Marinobacterium aestuarii: one gene and its partner. The protein of the gene in region 2 binds, or shares a complex with, the protein of the main gene of each other region. Links are inferred from orthologs where the notes say so. Each region holds a gene or a part of one and is shown on either strand. Other genes may lie near its edges.

Region 1 (4,252 bases), 620 kb from region 2 along the record:
CGATGCGGTGCTTGCGCAGCAGGTTGCGAACCTTGTCCGGGTCAGCCCCTTCCTTCACGGTCACCAGGCGCTCTTTGGGCGTCATGATAGTGGAGACCTTGGCGTCCAGGTACTGCTCGAAACGCACATCACGGCTGGTGACGATACCGACCAGCTCGCCATCATCCACCACAGGGAAACCGGAGTAGGTCAGGCGTTCGGACAGCGCACGCAGCTCGCCCACGGTCATATCAGAGTGGCAGGTGACCGGATTATTGACGATGCCGGCCTCGAATTTCTTCACCCGGCGCACTTCGTCAGCCTGCTGCTCAACGGTCAGGTTCTTGTGAATGATGCCGATGCCGCCTTCCTGCGCCATGGTAATCGCCAGACGCGCTTCGGTAACGGTATCCATCGCCGCCGACGCCAGCGGGATATTCAGCTCGATCCCCCGGGTCAGGCGCGTCTTGAGGGATACATCCTTGGGCAATACCTCGGAGTATCCGGGCATCAACAGAACGTCATCAAAAGTGAGCGCTTCTTCAACGATTCGTAACATTATCAGCAGCCCATAGTAGCGTGAAAGGAGCATAAAAAATGAAACGCGCAATTATACAGATATCACCGACAAAAGTACAAAAACGATTAACCTCTGACCAGCCTGTATCCGGGCCAGGCGGCTCTCTCTGGCCGCCGTCGCACACAGGCTAACACAGACGCAACCGACAACCGCTTATCCCGGTGCGAATACGCCCTATTGCGACTTGTTCGGCGCCTCCTTAAGATGCAGCCATGATCCTAAAAGCCCAGACCCACGCCCTCTCCGTTTCCGACCTTAACCGGCAGGCCCGATCCTTGCTGGAAAGCTCGTTCATGATGATTCAGGTACAGGGGGAAATATCGAATTTTGTGCGCCCCAGTTCCGGCCACTGGTATTTCACCCTCAAGGATGAACGCGCCCAGGTGCGCTGCGCGCTGTTTCGCAACCGCAGCCAGTTCCTGAAATACCGCCCCAGGGATGGTGATCAGGTCATGGTGCGGGCCAAGGTATCCCTTTATGAGGGCCGTGGCGAATTCCAGCTGATCTGCGATTACATGGAAGAAAGCGGTGTTGGCCAACTGCAGCAGGCATTCGAAGCCCTGAAACTGCGCCTCGACGCCGAGGGCCTGTTTGACCAGGCCGGCAAGCAGCCTTTGCCAGCGCACCCGCGCCACCTGGGCGTGATCACCTCGCCCACGGGCGCCGCCATCCACGATATTCTCAGCGTGCTGAAGCGCCGTTTCCCCGGCCTGCCCGTCACGCTCTATCCCAGCGCCGTACAAGGTGCGGAAGCGGCCCCCGCCCTGGTGCGAGCGCTGAAATTGGCCCAGCAACACGATCAGTGTGACGTGATTATTATTGGCCGCGGCGGCGGCTCACTGGAGGACCTGTGGCCCTTTAATGAAGAGAGCGTGGCCCGTGCCATTCACGCCTGTCGCATCCCCGTCGTCAGCGCCGTGGGCCATGAAACCGATATATCGATCAGCGACTTTGTCGCCGACCTGCGCGCCCCCACTCCCTCCGCCGCCGCCGAGCTGTTGACCCCCGATCAGCGCGAACTGCAGCTGCGCCTCGACCAGGCACGCAGGCGCCTGCAGGCACGGCTCGGACAACAGCTGCAGCAGTATCAGGAACGCCTGATCGCACTGCAGCGCCGACTGCGTCACCCCGGGGAGCGCCTGCGCGAACGCGCCCAGCGTCTGGATGAGCTGGAACTGCGCCTGCGCAAGGCCGCCCTGCGCCTGCTCAGCGACAAGCGCACCCGGCTCGAACGCCAGCAGGCTCGGCTGGTACAGAGTCGCCCGCAGCGCCAGATTGCCCAGCTGCGCCAGCACCTGGCCGCCCTGCGCATGCAGTTGGAGCGCCAGATGCACTACCTGCTGCACGACAAGCGTCTGCGCAGCGCCGCCATGGCCGGCCAATTGAACGCCGTGAGCCCGCTGGCCACGCTGGAGCGTGGCTACGCCATAGTGCAGGACAACCGCGGCCAGGTCATCGACGATGCCAGCCTGCTTGCGGTTGACGACCTGATCGAAACCCGCCTGGCCAAAGGCCGCGTGCACAGCCGGGTTACCGCCACCCTGATGCCCGACGAGAACCGCTAATGCCCGCACCGCTTTCCAACCGGATATCCAAACAGCTTTTGCTGCCGGTGTTGCTGCTCGGCAGCCTGCTGACGGCCCACGCCGCCAGCGCCGACAGCCGACTTCCGCAGGAGTCCCGCGTACCCGGCGGCGTGGCCCTGGTGCCCTTCCAGGCCGCCGCCGCGCCCAGGGTCAGCTATCAGGATGCCCGGGTACTGGTGGTACCGAACCCCGCAGCCGGCCCCGACCAGTGGCTCGCCGTCGTCGGCATCCCCCTGGACGCCGATGCCAGCGCCTCGCAGCAACTGGATATCAACGGCAAGGCCCTGGCTTTCGATATCAAAGACAAGACCTACAAGGCGCAGTACCTGACCGTTAAAAACAAACGCCATGTAGACCCGGATCCGGAGGACCTGAAACGCTGGACGCGAGAAAGAGCCGAGATGGATGCAGCCTTCAGTTACTGGTCTGAACCCGCAGCTCCGGTGCTGCATTTCGCCTTGCCGGCAGACGGGCGCTTCAGCAGCCCCTTTGGCCTCAAGCGCTACTTTAACCAGCAGCCGCGCAACCCCCACAGTGGTCTCGATATCGCCGCCCCCGAAGGCGCACCTATACGGGCACCGGCGCCAGGCGTCGTGCGCGCCACCGGCAACTACTTTTTCAACGGCAATACCATTATTGTCGATCACGGTTTTGGCCTCAGCAGTCTCTACTGCCACCTCAGCCGTATCGATGTAGCGCCGGGCCAAAGCATGGCCGCCGGCGAACAGCTGGGGCTGGTTGGCAAGACTGGCCGCGTCACCGGAGCCCACCTGCACTGGAGTCTTAGCCTTAACAACGCACGGGTCGACCCGTTGCTGTTTGTCAACGAGCAGCCATTTATCGACAAGAAATAAAGCGCCGCTTGTGGTAGCCTGCCCGCTTTTAAAATCACAGAACCGACAGGGTTATGCATGTCTGAACTGAAACTGGAAACACTGGAACAACACGCGAGCTACGGCATTGGTCGCCAGATGGGCGATCAGCTGGCACAGGGCGGCTTTGAAGGCCTGGATCTGGATGCGGTTGCCACCGGCATCAAGGATGCCTACAACAACCTGGAACTGCGCGTTGAAGTTGCCGACATTCAGGCGGCTTTCAATGAGATCAATCGTCGTCTGAGCGAGCAGAAAGAAGCCGAAGCCAAGGAATTTTCCGCTGTCGGCGAAGCTTTCCTGAGCGAGAACGGCCAGCGCGACGGTGTTACCACCCTCGAATCCGGCTTGCAGTATGAAGTTGTTAACGCCGGCGATGGCAGCGTTAGCCCGACAGCCGACTCCAAGGTGCAGGTTCATTACCACGGCACCTTCATCGACGGCAAAGTCTTCGACAGCTCCTACGACCGTGGCCAGCCGGCTGAATTCCCGGTCGGCGGCGTTATCGCAGGCTGGACCCAGGCTCTGCAGCTGATGTCCAAGGGTGCCAAATGGCGCCTGTACGTGCCTTATAACCTGGCCTACGGTGCTCAGGGTTCCCCCGGTGGCATCCCGCCCTACGCCACCCTGATCTTCGACGTAGAGCTGCTGGAAATCCTCTGATCCGGCCCCGCGCCTGATCGAGTCGCGTTACCGCGCTCCCGCCTGGCAGCCTATCGGGCTTGACCGATCGTAGCGAGGGAAAGGCCGATTTGAGGCAGTTTTTGGGCTCTTTTGAGGCGAATAGTGGTTCTATTTAACAAAAAAGAGCACATAAATTGACCAAATTCGGCTTTTCCGCAGTAGATCAGTGTTAAGTCCGACAGGCTGCTAGCGGGAGCCATTCCCCGTACAACCCGCTCTGGTGCCGAGCCAGAGGCACGGAGCCATCCATGCAATTGCATCACCAGATTCAAGGCCAGGGCGAGCCCCTGCTCATCCTGCACGGCCTGTTCGGCAGCCTCGACAACTGGGGTAGCCAGGCAAAGGCACTGGCAAGCGACTACCAGGTCATCAGTATCGACCTGCGCAACCATGGCCGCTCCCCCCACGACAATGAGATGACCTACGCCGCCATGGCGCAGGACCTGATCGAACTGATGGACAACCTCGGTATCGACAGCGCCCGGGTACTGGGTCACTCCATGGGCGGCAAGGCCGCCATGCAGCTGGCACTCAGCGCACCTGCGCGCGTC
Region 2 (4,149 bases):
GCCATGCCGGCGGTCATGGCGCCATCACCGATGACGGCCACGGAGCGGTGTGCGCGCCCCTGCAGCTGATCGGCCAGGGCCATTCCCAGCGCTGCGCTGATGGAGGTGCTGGAGTGGCCGGTGCCAAAGGCATCGCAGGGGCTCTCGGCACGCTTGGGAAAGGGTGCCAGGCCGTCCTGCTGGCGCATGCTGAACATCTGCTCGCGCCGGCCGGTGAGAATCTTGTGGGGGTAACTCTGGTGGCCCACATCCCAGATCAGATGATCCTCAGGCGTATTGAGGCAGTAATGCAGAGCAACGGTCAGCTCTATAACACCAAGGCCTGCGCCAAAATGGCCGCCGGTCTGGCCCACGCTGTACAGCAGGAAGGCGCGCAGCTGCTCGGCCAGCTCCGGCAGCTGGGCCGGGCTGAGCTGGCGCAGCTGGGCCGGGCTGTCGATGCTGTCGAGTAGCGCGGTTACCGGGCGCTGCAGAGGGATCTGTTCGAACATCAGTGATCCCGTTTGACGATATAGTCGGCCAGGGCGCGCAGTGGATCGGCCTCGCTGCCAAAGAGCGCCAGGGCTTCAATGGCCTGGCTGTGCAGCTGCTGCAGTTTTTCCCGCGCACCGGTCATGCCGAGCAGCGCCGGGAAGGTCGGCTTGTTCTGTGCCAGATCCGAGCCCTGGGGCTTGCCCAAAGTAGCGGTGTCGCCTTCGATATCCAGGATGTCGTCCTGTACCTGGAAGGCAAGACCAATGGCATCGCCGAACTGGCGCAGCGCCTCGTAGCGCTCACCGCTGTCGACACCGGCGGACAGGGCGCCCAGTTCCACTGAGGCGGTGAGCAGGGCGCCGGTCTTGTGGCGGTGCATCTGTTGCAGCTGTTGCAGCGTCAGGCTTTGGCCGACATGGGCCAGATCGAACGCCTGCCCGGCCACCATGCCCTGATCGCCCGCGGCCCGTGCCAGTACGGCCAGCATGCGCAGCTGCAACTGTGGCTGCAGTTCGGCCTGAGGCTGTGCCAGCCATTCGAAGGCGCTGCATTGCAGCGCATCACCGGCGAGTATGGCGCAGGCTTCGTCAAAGGCGATGTGGCAGGTGGGTTTGCCACGGCGCAGGTCATCGTCGTCCATGGCAGGCAGGTCGTCATGCACCAGGGAGTAGCTGTGCACGGCCTCCATGGCGCAGGCCGGCGCGTCGGCCGCGTTCAGCTGCCCGTCGAGCAGCTGGTTGCACAGATAGACCAGACCCGGGCGGATGCGCTTGCCGCCATTAAACAGGGCGTAGCGCATGGCTTCCTGCAGGCGGGGCTCGATGCTGCGGTGTTGCAGGCGGCTATCAAGCGCGCTTTCGACGCGCAGGCAGTAGTGTTGCAGCAGAGAGTTCAGAGCCACGGATCAGGCATCCTCAGGGTCGGTGAAGGGGACTGTTTGCAGCTCGCCATCTTTTTCTACCAGCATCCGCACCTTCTGTTCGGCCTGATCGAGGATGCCCTGGCAGTCGCGGGTCAGGGCAATGCCCTGTTCAAATGCCTGCAGTGCATCGGCCAGTGGCATGTCGCCCTGTTCCATGCGGTTCACCAGCTGCTCAAGCTCGGTCAGCGAGGTTTCGAAGTCTGGAGTCTTTTTTGTGCGTGGCATCAGGCTTACCCGTGATCAATGAGGCGTAAAAAGTACTAGAGCATGGCAACAGGGTCAATCCGGCCCTCAGGCCCGGATCGAACAATCGCTGCACAGGTGTGCTCGATTAAAATTCTGTTATCATGCGGCGTAGCCGATAATACGCCTGTTCGGAGTTAAGGAGAAACCCGTGGATATCGCAACGCTGGTCGGTTTGATCGGATCAATGGGCATTGTCATCGCGGCCATGGTGCTGGGCGGTGATGCGGGCATTTTCGTCAACCCGCCCTCGCTGCTGATCGTGGTCGGCGGAACTCTGCTGGTAGTACTGATGAAGTACACCCTGCAACAGTTTCTGGCAGCAGGCAAAATCGCCGCCAAGGCGTTCATGTTCAAGTCACAGAATCCGGAAGACATCATTACCGAAACCGTTGAGCTGGCCGATGCCGCGCGCAAGGGTGGTTTGCTGTCGCTGGAAGAAAAGGAAGTTGGCAACGCCTTTATGCAGCGCGGTATCCAGCTGCTGGTGGACGGGCATGATCCCGAAATTGTGCGCATGCTGCTGAACAAGGAAATGCGCCTGACGGTCGAACGCCACGATTTCGGCAGCCGCATCTTCCGTGCCATGGGGGATGTGGCGCCGGCTATGGGCATGATCGGCACCCTGGTGGGCCTGGTACAGATGCTCTCCAATATGAGTGATCCCAAGTCTATAGGCCCGGCCATGGCGGTGGCGCTGCTGACCACCCTGTACGGCGCCATGATTGCCAACATGCTGGTGCTGCCCATTGCCGACAAGCTGGCGGTGCGCAAGGATCAGGAGGCGCTGAACCAGGCGCTGGTGATTGATGGTCTTCTGGCCATTCAGGCCGGCCAGAATCCGCGGGTTATCGAGCAGATGCTGCGCAACTACCTGCCGGAGAAAAAACGCCTGGTAGCCGCCGCCGGATAGCCGACCTATGACCGATCAAACAGAATGTGAATGCCCGCCCTGCGAACCTGGCCTGCCGGCCTGGCTGGCGACCTTTGCCGATCTGATGTCGCTGCTGATGTGTTTCTTCGTGCTGCTGCTGTCCTTTTCCGAAATGGATGTGCTCAAGTTCAAGCAGCTGGCAGGTTCCATGCGCGAAGCCTTTGGCGTACAGAATCAGATCAAGGTGGAAGACATTCCCAAGGGTACTTCTGTCATTGCGCAGGAGTTCAGCCCGGGGCGGCCGGAGCCAACACCGCTGAACGAAGTGCGCCAGATGACCATCAACAGTGACCTGAATACACTGGATGTACGCTCCAAGGAAGGCGAGAACGACACACCGGACAAGTTCAGGGGCAGTGTTGAGGCACTGCTCAAGCAGCTTGCCAAGGAAGCGGAGCAGGAAGCCATCGAATTTGCCGCGGCACTGGCGAAAGAAATTGGTGATGGTTCGGTGGAAGTGGAAACCGATGGCGCCAAAATTATCATTCGCGTAAAGGAGAAGGGGTCTTTTGACTCGGGTTCGGCCGAACTCAAGTTTGACTCCATTCCTATCATCGCCAAGATCCGTGATGTCCTGCTGAACGTGAACGGCACTGTTGCCGTGCAGGGGCACTCTGACTCCATCCCGTATTCGGGCCGGCGCTTCGAGTCCAACTGGGACCTGTCGGCCGCGCGGGCGCTGGCGGTTGCACACGAACTCTTTGCCGACAGCCGCATGGATCAGTCGCGCTTCACGGTCAGTGGTCTGGCGGCGACCCGTGCCCTCGTGCCCAATGATACGCCGGAAAACCGCAGTCTTAACCGTCGGGTTGAGATAGTGATTCAAAAGGGCAAGGATGAAGAGGCGCTGCTGCCGTTACAGTCCAGGCCTGAGGGGGACACCGAGGGCCAGGCGCTGCGACCGGGTGACATTTTCTGATACAGCCAGTTTTCCGGGGCTCTCCAGTCCGGATCTCCAGCCATAAAAAAACCGTCTTGCGACGGTTTTTTTATGGCTGCTGCAGCCTGTAGGGCTTGGCTGGCGCTTACTTGGCAGCGTCCAGCATGTACTGGATGGCTGCGGTCAGCTCAGTGTCGGAGCAGTCCATGCAGGTGCCCATGGGGGGCATGGCGTTGATGCCACTTTTGGCGCTGGCCAGCAGGCTCTCGACGCCTTTGGCGGCACGGGGTGCCCACTCTTCGGCATTGCCAAGCTTGGGAGCGCCAGCGATGCCCGCTGCGTGGCAAACGCCACATTTGGTGTTGTAGATTTCTTCTCCGCCGCGCTCGGCGTTGGCGGTCATGGGCAGGGAAAGCGCAGCAACTGCTGCCAGGATCAGTGTTGTTTTCATCGTTGTTATCCCTCAAGGCTCATTAGGTCGGCTCAAAAACAACCGAAGTTTAGGACCAGTCTCTCCCTATTGTAAATAGACTACTGGCAGTGAATGACGGCTGAACGTCGGCGGGAGCATTGGCTGGGCAAGACGCTAATGAGCGGGAATGAACGTTTGAATCAGCTGAGCGAGGCTGGGTTTTCTGCCTGCTCAGCGACGCAGGGAAATGGCGAAATCCGCCTGGCCACGCAGTATGCGCGCCT

What was found. The genes of interacting proteins can lie anywhere in the genome.
Region 1: the proteins of A8C75_RS02130 (region 2) and xseA are in contact, whole or in part, in a cryo-EM structure (PDB 8TXR), measured with the Escherichia coli proteins. The link is inferred for Marinobacterium aestuarii from one-to-one orthologs.

The regions. Positions count from the first base shown.
Region 1 is NZ_CP015839.1:1,115,782-1,120,033, reverse strand. The notes cover bases 1-2,947. They hold xseA (exodeoxyribonuclease VII large subunit), read left to right. Parts: upstream 1-771; coding sequence 772-2,124; downstream 2,125-2,947. Other genes in these bases: A8C75_RS04910 (peptidoglycan DD-metalloendopeptidase family protein), read left to right, coding at 2,124-2,947; guaB (IMP dehydrogenase), read right to left, coding at 1-538. Also shown: more of A8C75_RS04910, read left to right, coding at 2,948-2,999; A8C75_RS04905 (FKBP-type peptidyl-prolyl cis-trans isomerase), read left to right, coding at 3,057-3,680; A8C75_RS04900 (alpha/beta fold hydrolase), read left to right, coding at 3,950-4,252. UniProt on the Escherichia coli protein: Bidirectionally degrades single-stranded DNA into large acid-insoluble oligonucleotides, which are then degraded further into small acid-soluble oligonucleotides.
Region 2 is NZ_CP015839.1:493,969-498,117, forward strand. Bases 1-2,843 are described here. They hold A8C75_RS02130 (exodeoxyribonuclease VII small subunit), read right to left. Parts: upstream 1,622-2,843; coding sequence 1,379-1,621; downstream 1-1,378. Other genes in these bases: A8C75_RS02120 (1-deoxy-D-xylulose-5-phosphate synthase), read right to left, coding at 1-491; A8C75_RS02125 (polyprenyl synthetase family protein), read right to left, coding at 491-1,375; pomA (flagellar motor protein PomA), read left to right, coding at 1,791-2,552; A8C75_RS02140 (flagellar motor protein MotB), read left to right, coding at 2,560-2,843. In the rest of the region: more of A8C75_RS02140, read left to right, coding at 2,844-3,492; A8C75_RS02145 (c-type cytochrome), read right to left, coding at 3,599-3,904; A8C75_RS02150 (hypothetical protein), read right to left, coding at 4,097-4,149. UniProt on the Escherichia coli protein: Bidirectionally degrades single-stranded DNA into large acid-insoluble oligonucleotides, which are then degraded further into small acid-soluble oligonucleotides.